Regions from separate parts of the Kocuria sp. HSID16901 genome, predicted to be linked through region 2. Evidence: predicted binding sites of a transcription regulator. Region 2 holds the regulator's gene; the other holds the start of a gene.
The links. Region 2 encodes HrcA, which represses chaperone genes, less so after heat shock. Its sites were predicted from a motif close to TTNGCACTCGNNNNNNNCGAGTGCNAA; they were not measured.

Region 1 (7,364 bases), on a different contig from region 2:
ACCGGCTTGCCGTCTTTCTTCTTCCAGCCTTTGGCCTTCCACCCGGGCATCCACTGGGTGATGCACTTGATCACATATTGGCTATCACAAAGGATCTTGAGCGGACGCTCGGGCATACCCGCGGTGGATTCGACCAGATCCAGAACGGCCTTCAGCTCCCCCATGTTGTTGGTTCCGTGGGGCCAGCCGCCGGCTCGCCAGCAGGTCTCATTCACGTACCAGGCCCATCCGGCGGGTCCTGGATTGCCCAAGGCCGAACCGTCGGCAGCGGCGACGAGCGGGCCGTCGTCGGCGGGCTCATGCCGCGAGCCGCTGGCTCTTTCCGAGGTGGTCATCGAAAGTCTGCCTTACTGATCGAGGGTGTTTAGGTCGTCGAGGGTTAGGCCCAGGGACGCCAAAAAGGTCGAGAGTTTCACGGCGGTTTCGTGGTGCTCCCCCGTCGGAGTCGAACCGTTCACGATGCCCGCGCCTGCTCGAAGGGTCACGGTCCGAGGTCCGACGCGGCCGCTCCGCAGGTTCAGGGCCCATTCTCCGTTACCGTCCGGATCGGTCCAGCCGACGAGGCCGCCGTAGAACCCACGCTGAGAAGGTTCGAGCTCTCGGATCACGTCCAATGCGACGTTTCGAGGCGTTCCGCAAATAGCCGGCGTGGGATGAACCGCCTGTGCCGCGTCCAACGCGGACAGTCCGGGGAGCAAACGCCCCGAAATGTACGTTCCCAGGTGCCATAGTTGCGGGGTCGCCACCAACGAGGGCGCCGCGGGAACATTGAGCTCGGTGGTGATCGGTTTCAATCGATGTGCAATATCGTCCACGACGGTCGCATGCTCCGCGCGGTCTTTGGCCGACCTCATGAGGGCTTCGCCCGTTTGGGCGTCCTCTGTCGGGTCCGACGCCGCCCGTGAAGCGGATCCCGCCAACGGCTTGGTCGAAACCTCACCGGATTCGACACCCACTACCAACTCTGGGCTGGCCCCCATGATGTATTCACCCGTGGAAGTGTCGCGGACGCTAAACACGTAGGCCGAGGGGTTCATTTTTTTCAGATTCGCGTACAGTGCCGCGGGATCCAACGGTTCGTCGTCGTAGTGAAGCTCCAGCGCCCGAGACAGGACGACCTTTTCTAGTTGGCCGTCGTGAATCCTCTGCACCGCCGCAGCCACCGAGTCCCGAAAAATGCGGCTATCAAGGCCAAGAGTGCCCGTGGGCCGAGCAAGAGGTATGCGGTTCTCCTCGCCTTGCTCTCGTGGAGTCCACCTAAACCACTCGGGTACCGCGAGTCTCGGCGCCTCCGCCGGGTCGAAAGGCAGAAGCCCGACGACGATGGAATTAATTTCACGGGCCACATCCAGGCATTCGTCACGGTCGACTTCGTGCAATTCGCCGCCGGCTTCCAGTGTTCCGCGCGGCGTCGTCATCGTGAATCCTGGCAGGCGAGCGTGTTGGTCACCGTTCGATGTCGCGATAGTGCGGTCAGGGGTAAGCGGATCGCCGTCTTTATCCGATCGTGGCACCCCGATGCTCTCCGAGAGGCTCATGTTCACAATCCTCGATCCCTGTTCTTCAACACTCGGACTAGTTTAGCCCCGCTAGCCTTTTCCCCCGTCGGTGCCAGCTCAGGGCTCTCCCCGTCGCCGCAGCAGAACCATGGTTTCGCTGTGGGTGGTCTGCGGAAACATGTCGAAGAGTCGTGCTTCGACCGCGGTGAAGGACCTCAGGGCGTCCAAGTCCTGAGCGAGAGACTCTGCGTTGCAACTCGAATAGATGACCGTTGCCACGCGGGAAGATTCCAGCCACCGAGCAGTTTCCAGGCCAATGCCCCGTCGAGGCGGATTAACGACGACGCAGTCCGGCTCGTCATGGCTCCCGTTGGTAAAAGTTCCAGCGTCCGCGGCGGCGAAATCGATGTGATGAAGGCCGGCGCTCCGAGCGCTGGAACGCGCCGCCTCAATCGCTTCCGGATCTATCTCTATGCCACGAACCTCCACGCTGTCACCCAACTTTTCGGCAAGGTGCATGGCGAATCCGCCGACGCCGCAGAAGAGGTCCCATACCGAGGAAGGCGAGACGGATTCGGCCCACGCCGCCGCCTGCCGGTACATCCCTGCCGCGATCTCGGAGTTGGTCTGGAAGAAACCGTGAGGCCTCAAGTGGAGGTCAATTCCGTTGAGGCGCATCGGCAAGACCCGTTGATCCGTCAGAGGGATCTCCTCCGGTCCTTCCATCACCGCCTTGTGTTCGCGCAATATATTGGCGCTGACCACTCGTAGACCAGGCAAGGACTTCTTCAGCTCAGGCACGCCTTGGCGAATAGGGACCACGTACTTTTTGCTTCGCAGAACGAAACGCACCATGAGTTCCCGCTGAGGAGAAATCGTCACGATGAGGTTTTTGAGTTCACCCCTCCGGGCGGCGATGTCGTACGGCACTAATCGATGCTCTCTCACGAAGTCCTTGAGCATCGGTAGAGCATCCGTGATTTCTTGGGGATACAGGCCGCATTCGCTGAGGTCGGTCCCTCGACCCCGCCGATCCACGATGCCTAACTGAGGGTCCTCCGCAGTCCCGGTGACCACCATTTTGGCCTTATTGCGAAACCCGGATTCCCGGCTCCCCATGGGCTCATGCCACACCAGCCCCGGCCGGTTCCCCACCAGGGCACGCACTGTGCCCTGTTTGTCCTCAAGCTGCTGTTCGTACGGCACGCCCATGCGCACGCATGAACGGCAGAGCTGGGCGGAGAAATAGTCACAGTGCATCGTCAGTCCATGCTAGTACCGCCGCGCGCCCCACGGGTATCGCCGAGGGGCGGGTTTGCCCGTCGTCGGTTCACCACGGCAAAACCCCCGCACGAGCCAGTGCTCGTGCGGGGGTTTGACGTCAGCGGGATGTACCGGCGTGAGCCGAAATTACATCATGCCGCCCATACCGCCCATGCCGTCCATGCCCTCGGCACCGGCGCCGGCGTTCTTCTCCGGCTGGTCGGCCACAACGGCCTCGGTGGTGAGGAACAGACCCGCGATGGATGCGGCGTTCTGCAATGCGGAACGGGTCACCTTGACCGGATCGTTGATTCCGGCGCTCATCAGGTCCTCGTACTGACCGGTGGCCGCGTTGAGACCGTGACCCTGCTCGAGGCCGCGCACCTTGTCGGCGACGACGCCGGGCTCGAGGCCAGCGTTCGAAGCGATCTGCTTGAGCGGGGCGTCCACGGCAACCTTGACGATGTTGGCGCCGGTTGCTTCGTCGCCCTCGACCGTCAGGGTCTCGAAGGCACGAACGCCAGCCTGGATCAGTGCCACGCCACCGCCGGGGACGATGCCCTCTTCGACGGCTGCCTTGGCGTTGCGGACGGCGTCCTCAATGCGGTGCTTGCGCTCCTTGAGCTCGACCTCGGTAGCGGCACCGGCCTTGAGCACGGCGACGCCGCCTGCGAGCTTCGCCAAACGCTCCTGGAGCTTCTCGCGATCGTAATCGGAGTCGGTGTTGGCGATCTCGGCACGAATCTGTGCAACGCGACCGTCGATCTCCTCAGCGGATCCCGCGCCGTCGACGATGGTGGTCTCGTCCTTGGTCACGACGACTTTGCGTGCCTGGCCCAGCAGGTCCAGGGTGGCGGTGTCGAGAGACAGGCCGACCTCTTCGGTGATGACCTGACCGCCGGTCAGAACGGCGATGTCGGCGAGCTGTGCCTTACGACGGTCGCCGAAGCCCGGAGCCTTGACGGCGGCGGACTTGATCGAGCCACGCATCTTGTTCAACACGAGCAGTGCCAGGGCTTCGCCCTCGACGTCTTCCGCGATGATCAGCAGCGGCTTGCCGGACTGCATGACCTTCTCCAGAACGGGGACGAGGTCCTTCACGTTGGAGATCTTGGAGTTGACGATCAGGATGTAGGGATCCTCGAGGACCGCTTCCTGACGATCGGCATCGGTCACGAAGTAACCGGAAAGGAAGCCCTTGTCGAAGCGCATGCCCTCGGTCAATTCGAGGTCCAGCCCGAACGTGTTGGACTCCTCGACGGTGATGACGCCTTCCTTGCCGACCTTCTCCATCGCCTGAGCGATGAGCTTGCCGATCTCCGGGTCGCCGGCCGAAATGGATGCGGTTGCGGCGATCTCTTCTTCGGTTTCGATTTCCTTGGCCGAGGAGAGAAGCTCCTTGGTCACGGCCTCGACAGCCTTCTCGATGCCGCGCTTCAGGGACAGCGGGTCCGCACCGGCCGCGACGTTGCGCAAGCCCTCACGAACCAGGGCCTGGGCCAAAACGGTCGCGGTGGTGGTGCCGTCACCGGCGATGTCGTCGGTCTTCTTCGCAACTTCCTTGACGAGCTCGGCGCCGATCTTCTCGTAGGGATCCTCGAGCTCGATTTCCTTGGCGATGGAAACACCATCGTTGGTGATCGTGGGTGCGCCCCACTTCTTTTCCAGTACCACGTTGCGGCCGCGCGGCCCCAAGGTCACCTTGACGGCGTCGGCGAGGGTATTCAAACCCTTTTCGAGTCCGCGGCGTGCCTCTTCATCAAAAGCAATCAATTTTGCCATGGCGGTTGACGTCCCTCCTGGACGGTAGACGGATGCGTCGTCCACGGTGCCCGCGACGGACGACCGATGCTCTACCGCACTCTGGGCGGTAGTTCACCAAGCCTCACCGTGGTGACTGAGTCTGATCCTCATCGACCAACAACTGTGAGTCCTCACGGTGAACGAAAATCCGAAACGGAGGAACTCTTTAGCAGTCGAGGAGGATGAGTGCTAACCCCAATATTGGCACTCCACCGCAGAGAGTGCAAACGATTCGGCAGTCCTTGACCGGGCTTCGCTCAGAGCACAGCGAACCCTCAAGGATCACCCTTTGGGCTCGGGTCGCACGGACTATTGTCCCGTCGCACCCGCTGCATCGTGAGCCGCAAGAACCACGACGACGTCGTAGGTGTATCCGCTGGACTGTCGGACGTCTTGGATGCCGAGCTTCTTCGCAATCTCCTTGGCCTGCGCATCCGACCCCTGGGCGTAATAGACGACCGACGCGTTCTGTGCCTGGCCTTCCCAGTTGCTCACGTCCGAAATCGTCCACCCGGCATCACGCAAGGTCGAGGCCGACTTCGTCGCGGTACCTTCCTTGGACCCGTAGTTATACACACCGATGGTCGTCGAGGGATCTGCCTGACTGGAGCCGGAGTCGCTGGAGGACGATGCTTGGTCCCCCGACGACGCGGACGTCGAGGCCGAAGCCGAGCTCGACGAACTCGACGACGTTCCGGCGGCTTCTGGTCCGGCCGTTTTCGGGGAGAACAGGAACAGCAACCCACCGATCACCAGCGCACAAATCCCAGCCACTATCACGGCGGCCAGGTGCTTGAATCCACCAGTCTTCTCCGGAAGGTCACCACGGTAGGCGCCGCGGTGCGAAGAATCCCAGGGGACATCGTCGAATTGATCGTGTTCGTAGTCGGCCATGCGTGTCCTCAAAGTCTGACGGGGCGCACTGCTCGGTGCGTGTACGGCTCAAAATCCCAGGGTATCCCCTTTGGCCCCCAGTTAGCCCACGGCCCACCGCCGTCTTTCGTCATGAGATCAACCGTCTCGATGTTCGCGGAGGCGTCTCATCAGCGCAGGTTCCGCTCGAATGGCTCGTTCGTCATCGATCAACCGGTTCAGTCGCATGTAGTATTCCGTTCCCGGCATGCCCAACTCGGCCCGCACGGCGCGTTCTTTCGCACCGGAGTATTTCCAGGTTCTTTTCTCCATCGCGAGAATTGCGAGTTCGGCTTCGGTCAATGAATCCACGCCGATAGTCTAGGGAGAATCAACCCCGTCCACGAACTTCGGAGGAAAACCCGTGACCGTCAAGCCTCTCGAGGAAATCATGGCCGCCGACTGGGCCGACGCGCTCAAGCCGGTCGAACCCACGATTCGCACTATGGGTCAGTTTCTCCGCGACGAGCACAAGAACGGTTTTCACACTCTTCCGGCCGCCGAAAACATCTTTCGGGCCTTCCAAGAACCGCTCTCATCGGTGCGCGTGCTCATCATCGGGCAGGATCCATATCCGACCCCCGGGCATGCCATGGGGCTCTCCTTCTCCGTTCAGGACGACGTCCGCCCCCTCCCCCGGTCCTTGACCAACATTTATCGAGAACTTCGCTCGGATCTTGGTGTGGAACCGCCCGAGCACGGCGATCTTTCGCGGTGGTCGCGTCAGGGAATCATGTTGTTGAACCGCTGTTTGACGGTCCGTGCCGGAGAGGCAGGCTCTCACCGCAACCGGGGCTGGGAACACGTCACCGACGCCGCGATTCAGGCTCTCGCTTCCAGGAATCAGCCCCTTGTGGCAATTCTGTGGGGTCGCGACGCTCGGAACGCGGGCGCGCAACTCGGGCCCGCCATCCCGAAGATTGAGTCGGTCCATCCGTCCCCGCTCTCGGCGTCCCGTGGCTTCTTCGGCTCCCGTCCGTTCAGCCGAGCCAATGAAGCCCTGGCGTCACTGGGCGAATCACCCGTCGATTGGAACCTCGGCTAGCGCCCTCGAGTGAGGTCTTCGGAAGATCAAATCCCGCGGGCACTTCCGGCATTAATTACCCAGGGGATCCGGCTCTTGCTTGCGTCTTCGGACCAACTTCCGTTGGATTTGTGGGTCTTTGCTCATGAACGGTCTCATGAGGTAATTGCCTAAGACCACGGCCGCCGCCATCGCCATGATGATCGCGCCCGCGTTGAGCATCGGAATCAGGCCGGTCACGGGATCGATATTGACCGTGAGGGTGTACATTCCACGGAAAATCGTGAGTCCGGGGAGCAGGAAGGTGAGGCCTGGAACGGCCAAAACCACCTGAGGAATGAGCCTCCTCTGCGCGATCAACGCTGAAGCGCAACCGACGCCGATCGCACCCACCATCGACGTCATGCGTCCGCCGGCGCCCGTCAGCGCAAAGAGATGGAACACCGTCAGGCCGCACAAACTGCTAAATACCCCTGGAAGAATATGTTCGGGTTTGACTTGAACGGTGATGGCGATCAACGCCGTCGCAATGAGCATGAAGACGATATTGACCAGCGGTTCCGCCCCAGAAAAGACCACGCTGTCGACGTCGATCTCCCGGAAACCCAGACTGGTCGTGATGGACACCGCGATCGCGATACCAACGATCAGCCCCATGAAGGAAAGGCCTGTGGATATGAGCCTGCCGGCCGAGGTAACGGGGAATCCGTTAATGGCGTCTTGAATCGTGGAAACCAACGTCAGGGTCGGCAACAACATGATCAGCCCGGAACCCACGATGTGGGCCGGCGAGACCGGCGCCCCAACGGCGAACAGAATCATCGCGATCAAGGTCACCAGGGAAGAACACGCCGCCATGGTGA
Region 2 (7,364 bases):
TTCTGGTCGACGGACGACGGGGGTTCACCTTTGGGGGGCAAACGCTGGGAAGCCCGATGACCCGAGACAAGGCTGCAGCCGCTCCCCTGTGGATCATTGATCCCAGTCAAGACGAACAGACCACGTCGACCTTCAGCGTCAAGATGGTGGCTTCGAATATTGCGTCCAAGGTGTATTGGGATATCAAAACCAACGACGACGTGGTGGCATCCGGCGAGGAGAATCTCTCCGAACAGGACGATGGGCTTCAGGAAATTCAGTTCAGCAAGTCACTCCCCACAGGGAAATACACCATTCGCATGTATATCCGGACCGAAGACCTCAGGGATCCCAGTTTCGCGGTCAAGGGTCACGACATCAGCATCACTGACGACCACACGTTCACCGTCAAAGGCCGATAGCGCGTCTAATCCCAGGAACCTCGGATCGCATGGAGTACCGACATCGCTGCGGCGCCAGCGGTCGAGCTCCGCAGAATTTCCGATCCGAGTCGAACGCATTGGCCGCCAGCGGCCTCGAGCATGGACGCTTCGTCCGCTCCAATGCCACCCTCTGGCCCGACCACGAGGAACACAGTTCCCGAGTCATCGTTCTCTCGGGCCGTAACGGTTGTTAGAGCGACCTGTGCCTCTTCATGAAGAATGAACATCGAGTCGCCCGGCCCCAGAATATTCGTCAGCTGACGCGTGCTGTGCAATGGTTCGACCCTGGGGACTAAGGAGCGGCGCGCCTGTTTGGCCGCCGCTTCCACCGTCTTGACCCACTTGGCATGGGCTTTAGCTGCCCGGTCTCCCTTCCATCGGACGATGCTCCGCTCTGCCTGCCACGGCACGATGGCCGACGCACCCAGTTCGGTCGCCATCTCGACAGCCATCAGATCGCGGTCGCCCTTGGCCAAAGCCTGCACGAGGACGATGCCCGACGCGGGGTCCGAGTTCACCTCCGAAGCAAGCGTCAGCCTCAATCCATCCGCTTCCACAGATGTCACGGTGCAAACGGCGCGATGTCCGCGGCCGTCGACCAGGTCGATCGACTCATTCGTCGTGATCCTCTTGACGTTCTTGGCGTGGTGCCCCTCGGAGCCACCCAACGACATGGAGTCTCCGAGGGCGCGACCTTCAAGGTCACCAGGGTCAACGTAGAAAACCGGGCGTGTCATGTGATGCGCCTAGTCTTGAAATTTGTCGCGAAGTCGCGAGAAGAATCCGTGACCGGAATTCTGGACGGTTTCACCGACCGGCGATTCTTCACCACGCAGTTCCGCCAGACGACGGAGCAGATCCCGCTCCTCTTCGCTGAGTTTGGTCGGGGTTTCTACCTCGAAATGTACGACGATGTTTCCTCGCCCTGAACCTCGAAGCTTGCTCACACCGAGATCACGCAAGGTTGTAGTCTGCCCCGTTTGGGTTCCTGCCTTGACGCTCACATCTTGAGGTCCGTCGAAGGTATTCAGGGAAATGGTCGTGCCCAAAGCAGCGGCGGTCATGGGGACCGTCATGCGGGCATGCAAGTCATCGCCTTCACGGGTGAAGGTTTCATCTGGAGCAACACGAATCTCGACATACAGGTCCCCGTTCGGGCCACCACCGGTACCGGCCTCGCCTTGGCCACTCAAGCGGATACGCGTTCCTGTGGAAACGCCCGCCGGAATCTTGAGCGTGAGGGGCTTGCGCTGGCGCACGCGTCCTTCGCCGTAGCACTCCTGGCAGGGATGCTTAATAACGGTGCCAAATCCCCTACAGCTGGGGCACTCTGCGGTCGTCACGACATTGCCCAGGATCGACTGAACCTGGCGCTGGATGTGACCCTGACCGTGGCATACGGTACAGGTTTCGGGTTCGGTTCCCTTTTCCGTCCCGTGGCCGGCGCACACCGAACACGTCACCGCAGTGTCCACGGTGATTTCCTTTTCGGTGCCGAAGACCGCATCCTGGAGAGATACGCGAACGTTGATCAAGGCATCTTGGCCCTGACGGACCCTGCTTTCTGGGCCGCGAGGCGAACCTGCGCCTTGGAAAAAAGTCTCGAAAATATCGGAAAAACCGAAACCTCCACCAGATCCCGGGAACCCTCCACCGAAACCGGTGTTCGTACCGTTTTCGTTTCCGGTCGCGTCATAGATCCGGCGTTTCTCCGGGTCCGAGAGGACATCATTGGCGTGTGACACGCGCTTGAACTCCTCTGCCGCTTCAGGCGAGGGGTTCACGTCCGGGTGAAGGGTCCGTGCTTTCTTGCGGTAGGCCTTCTTGATTTCTTCCGGGCTAGCGTCTCTGGAAACGCCGAGAGTCTGGTAATGATCGCTCACTGAAGTTCCTTAATCTGCGGCCAGATGCCGCGTGGATTCCACGTTTCTACGATGTAAAGCTGCTGGGTTTTTACTCGTGCAAAATTCGGGAGAGATATCGAGCCACGGCCCTCACGGCGGACATGGTGCCTGGATAATCCATGCGTGTGGGTCCCACGACTCCGAGCTTCGATGCGAGGTCGGGCCCGTAGCCCGTTGCCACGACCGAGGCATCGGAGAGTGGGGTCTCCGCATTCTCGTGGCCAATTCGCACCGAGACCCCACGGGCATCGTTGTCGATTTCCGATAACAATCTCAACATCACCACTTGCTCCTCCAAGACGTCGAGAATGGGGGCGATGCTTCGAGTAAAGTCTTCGGTCGATTCCGCGAGGTAGGACGTTCCAGCCATCACGAGTCGTTCTTCTTGTTCTCCGCGGCCCAGGATGGCGACGGTGGCCGCCAGCAGGCTCGAAGTTTCACGATACAGCGGATCGGATTCCGCTACCGCGGATACCAAGGGCTGTTCGAGGTCACCGACGGAGCGATCCAACACCTTGTCGAGGAACTTAGCCCTCAACCGAACGACGAATTCTTCGGGCACGTCGTCAGGCACTTCGACGGCGCGTTGGCTGACTCCTCCCCTATGGGTAATCAGAACGACCAAAACTATTCGAGGGGCCATGGTCACGAACTCGAGGTGGCGGACTTTCGCACCCGTCTTCGTGGGGTATTGGACCAATGCGACCTGACGCGTCAATTGCGACAATAACCGCACTGACTTCTCCATCATTCGATCGACTTCATCGGTCGAATCGAGGAAACTCGCGATGGCTCGTCGCTCAGCGGCAGAGAGAGGCTTGATGGAAGAAATTTGGTCGACGAAGGCGCGGTATCCCTTATCCGTAGGGATACGGCCTGCGCTTGCATGGGGCGCGGTGACCATTCCCGCTTCTTCCAGCGCAGCCATGTCGTTACGCACCGTCGCGCTCGACACACCCAAGTTATGCCGTTCCACGAGAGCTTTGGAACCCACCGGCTCACGAGAATGCACGTAGTCCTCAACAATGGCGCTGAGAACTTCGAGACGTCGCGGCTGATTCACGGGTGCGTCCCCTCCTCGATGCTTCAACCATGGATGTGCCGGCCAGGTCTGGCACTTGGCCAGTCCGTCTGCTAAGTCTACGCTCGAGAACCGATCACGGAAAATATACGAGGCACGATCAGCTCTCGGCGAGCGGCCGCGATATATTGTCCACTGGCCACGAGGCCAACGTCATAAGACAGCCGTGAGGAGCACCGATGGATCGATACGGATGGGGTCCCCAGGACATCAGCGATGGCCGCATCAGTCATCGTCCGGTCGAGCCTCAGATCCTTGAGGTACGTCGCGGCATGGTCATCGAAGAAGTCCAGAGCGGATGGGTTGGTGCGGCCGTCACGTTGCGAGCCATCGGCGGTGAACGCGTGGTCGGCCTCGAAGACCGACATGGCGCCGTCCGAGAATTTCCTATGGGCTATGGATTTCTTTATGAGGGAGAACCCGTCAAACTCACCGTGCCTCAGGCTCCCACGAAGAACGCTCCTCAACGAACCCGTTCGGGGTCGGTTGCCGTTCACGGAGCGAAGGCTCGAACGGCGCGCGCCTCTCGCATGGTCGTCGAGGGTCTCCACGACGCGGAACTCATCGAGAAGGTCTGGGGTGAAGACCTCCGCATCGAAGGCATTGTGGTCGAGCCCCTTCATGGACTGGACCACGTCGCCGATTACATCCGCGAATTTCAACCGAACTCTCAACGACGGCTCGGCGTCCTCGCGGACCACCTTGTCCCCGGAAGCAAAGAGTCCAAACTTGCGGAAGAAGCAATGCGCCTGCCTGGCGCCCGCAGCAATGTGCTCTTCGTGGGGCACCCGTACGTAGACGTCTGGGAGTCCGTGAAACCCGCAACCGTCGGACTCGATGTATGGCCGACCGTGCCCCGTGGCGAAGATTGGAAAACCGGGATTCTCCAGCGAATTGGTTGGCCACATTCCACGCCCGCACAACGCGCGATCGCCTGGAAGAAGATACTATCGAGTGTCAACACATACTCAGACCTCGATCCGGGTATTCTCGGACCGGTAGAACACATTATCGATTTCCTGACCGAGCCACCGGCAAGCGCCTCGTGACTTAGCGGGCGTTGGTTGCTGGCAAGTTGATGATGGACATGGAATGGTGTCGATGAGCATGTACCGGAGCATCCTCAACACCGGTATCATCGGTACAAGTATTGTGTGACGCAATGAACGACAGGTTCGGCAGAAAAGGCGAGTTTTTGACGACCACGAGCACCAAGCAGAAACCACCGTTCGAGGGAGTATCGGCGACGCCGCAGCCCTTGAGCGTTAAAGACGACCGTTCGATGGCCACCATGGCTCATTTCGGCGGGGTCGTCGGGTGCGTTCCGTCGGCCATCATCTATGCGACCCTTCGCGCTCGTGGCCGATTTACGGCCCAAGAAGCTCGCGAAGCACTGAACTTCACTCTCGTTCCGTCGATCGTCATCGTGGTGTGCGTGGCATTGTCCGTGGTACCCGGAATCGGCTGGCTCTTCGGGCTCATTGCAGCCATCGTCTGGGTTTACCTTGCCGTTTCCGCACTCATCGCCGGAATTCACGTGAATCGCGGCAACCCGTACCAATATCGGTGGAACACTCGGGCCCTCGATTGGGTTTCCCGACGCCGCTCCCGCTGAGCCGTCTCCACGGCTGATTAGCGGCCCAGGCTAGGACGCCATCAGACGAGAAGATCCCGGACAACGGCGTCGCCCAAGAGCCTGCCCTGACGCGTCAGCCTGATTACGCCTCTCTCCAAAGCCTCCCGCTCGAGGAGTCCTTGCTGCGCCAACCAGTGCGTCTGGTCTCGGCCTTCGGGTCGGACCTTATGAGTTTCCAGCCCCTCGCGAATCCGCACCGCGAGCATGATCGTCTCCATGTAGCGAGTATCGGCATCGAGGATCTCCCTCGCTATCGCCGGCGAGTCTCCTTGGCGGACCCGCTGCGCGTACGGAAGGGGATGTTTGATATTCCACCACCGCACGCCATTGACGTGAGAGTGCGCTCCTGGGCCGATCCCCCACCAATCCTGGTTCTTCCAATAGGCCAGATTGTGCCGGGACCTCGTCGAGTCCGTCCGTGACCAGTTAGACACCTCATACCATTCGTATCCTGCCGTGTGCAGGAGCTCGTCCGCGAGGAGATACATGTCGGCCTGCTGGTCGTCGTCGACCTCAGAATAGACACCCCGAGCGATTTGCGATGCCAACTTGGTTCCTGGCTCCACGATGAGCGAATAGGCAGAAATATGATCCGGACGGTAGCTAATGGCCGCTTCTACGGATGTACGCCACTCCTCCAGCGTTTCGCCCGGCGCCCCGGATATCAGATCCACCGAGACCTCGAGGCCGACCTGTTTGGCCCATTCCACGACCTTTGGAACATTCGATGGTTCGTGAGTTCGGTCCAAGATACTCAAGATCCTCGGAACGGCAGATTGCATTCCGAAAGAGACACGAGTGAAACCTGCCTCTTTGAGGGCTTGGAGATCCTCTAGTTCTACGGAGTCTGGGTTCGCTTCGGTCGTGACTTCGGCGCCGTCTTCCAGCCCAAATACCTCCTGAGCTCGTTGAAATATGGCAACGAGGTCTTCCGTAGGAATACGGGTGGGGGTACCGCCACCGAAGAACACCGAATGCATGAGTCTTGGGGCAACTCCTGAAGCTTCCAAGATGGAGCGAGCGATATCGAGTTCCCGCAAGGCATCCTGTGCGTAGGTGAGACGTCCGACGCCATCGCCGAAATCATCCGTGGCATAGGTATTGAAGTCACAGTACCCACACCGTATGGAGCAGTACGGAACGTGAACATACAGGCTGAAAGTCCGCCCGGAGGCATTCTTCAGGACGGATTCTGGCAGACGCCCGTCCCGCGGGGCCGGGTCACCAGTGGGCTGAGCGGGGCTCACTTTTTGGGCTTATCCTTGGCCTCATCCGCTGAGCTGAGCGCCGCGACAAAGGCTTCCTGCGGCACGTCCACCCGACCGATGGTCTTCATCCGCTTCTTGCCTTCCTTTTGCTTTTCGAGCAACTTACGCTTACGCGAGATATCGCCGCCGTAGCATTTCGAGAGTACGTCTTTACGGATGGCCCGAATATTTTCACGGGCGATGATGCGCGAACCAATGGCCGCCTGGATCGGCACCTCGAACTGTTGCCTCGGAATCAGTTCCTTGAGCTTTGCCGCCATGGTTACGCCGTAGGAATACGCTTTGTCGCGATGGGTAATCGCCGAGAAGGCATCGACTCGCTCACCCTGGAGCAATATATCCACCTTGACCAGATCCGATTCTTGTTGCCCATCCAACTTCCAATCCAGGGATGCATACCCCCTGGTGCGGGACTTGAGCTGGTCAAAGAAGTCGAACACGATCTCGGCGAGTGGAAGTCGGTATCGAAGCTCCACACGTTCTTCCGAGAGGTAGTCCATTCCCCCGATTTGCCCGCGGCGCGACTGACATAGCTCCATGATGGCTCCCACAAATTCGCTGGGAGCAATGATGGTGATGGCCACCATGGGCTCTTCGATCGTCTGAAGCTTGCCCTCGGGGAATTCGCTGGGACTCGTCACCCGCATCGAGGATCCGTCTTCTTGGACGACGTCGTAGATGACGTTGGGAGCCGTGGAAATCAGGGACAGATTGAATTCACGTTCCAGGCGCTCACGAATAATTTCCAAGTGGAGCATTCCCAAGAAGCCACACCGGAATCCGAAGCCGAGGGCCGCGGATGTTTCAGGTTCATAGACCAACGCGGCGTCGTTGAGCTTGAGTTTGTCCAGCGCGTCACGCAGTACCGGGTAGTCCGAGCCGTCGATCGGGAAGAGTCCCGAAAAGACCATGGGTTTGGGGTCTTCGTAGCCACCTAGCGATTCCTCGGCGGGGTGGCGACCGTCGGTAACCGTGTCGCCCACCCTGGAGAGTCGAACATCTTTAACGCCGGTGATCAGATAGCCTACTTCGCCGACGCCGAGTCCATCTGTG

Region 1: groL (chaperonin GroEL) is a predicted target of HrcA. The motif match lies at 4,732-4,758, and genes of this name have one in related genera.

The regions. Positions count from the first base shown of each region.
Region 1 is NZ_RBLM01000004.1:297,022-304,385, forward strand. Features, by position in the region: gene D8M21_RS07950 (ribonuclease HI family protein) at 1-335, opposite strand, end outside; gene D8M21_RS07955 (isochorismate synthase) at 348-1,538, opposite strand; gene D8M21_RS07960 (methyltransferase domain-containing protein) at 1,617-2,759, opposite strand; gene groL (chaperonin GroEL) at 2,910-4,544, opposite strand; gene D8M21_RS07970 (LytR C-terminal domain-containing protein) at 4,875-5,459, opposite strand; gene D8M21_RS07975 (DUF3263 domain-containing protein) at 5,577-5,789, opposite strand; gene D8M21_RS07980 (uracil-DNA glycosylase) at 5,842-6,522, shown strand; gene D8M21_RS07985 (threonine/serine ThrE exporter family protein) at 6,574-7,364, opposite strand, start outside.
Region 2 is NZ_RBLM01000002.1:434,338-441,701, forward strand. Features, by position in the region: gene D8M21_RS04170 (GerMN domain-containing protein) at 1-401, shown strand, start outside; gene D8M21_RS04175 (16S rRNA (uracil(1498)-N(3))-methyltransferase) at 407-1,159, opposite strand; gene dnaJ (molecular chaperone DnaJ) at 1,169-2,305, opposite strand; gene hrcA (heat-inducible transcriptional repressor HrcA) at 2,376-3,389, opposite strand; gene D8M21_RS04190 (DUF3097 family protein) at 3,587-4,456, shown strand; gene D8M21_RS04195 (DUF4870 domain-containing protein) at 4,603-5,022, shown strand; gene hemW (radical SAM family heme chaperone HemW) at 5,064-6,290, opposite strand; gene lepA (translation elongation factor 4) at 6,287-7,364, opposite strand, start outside.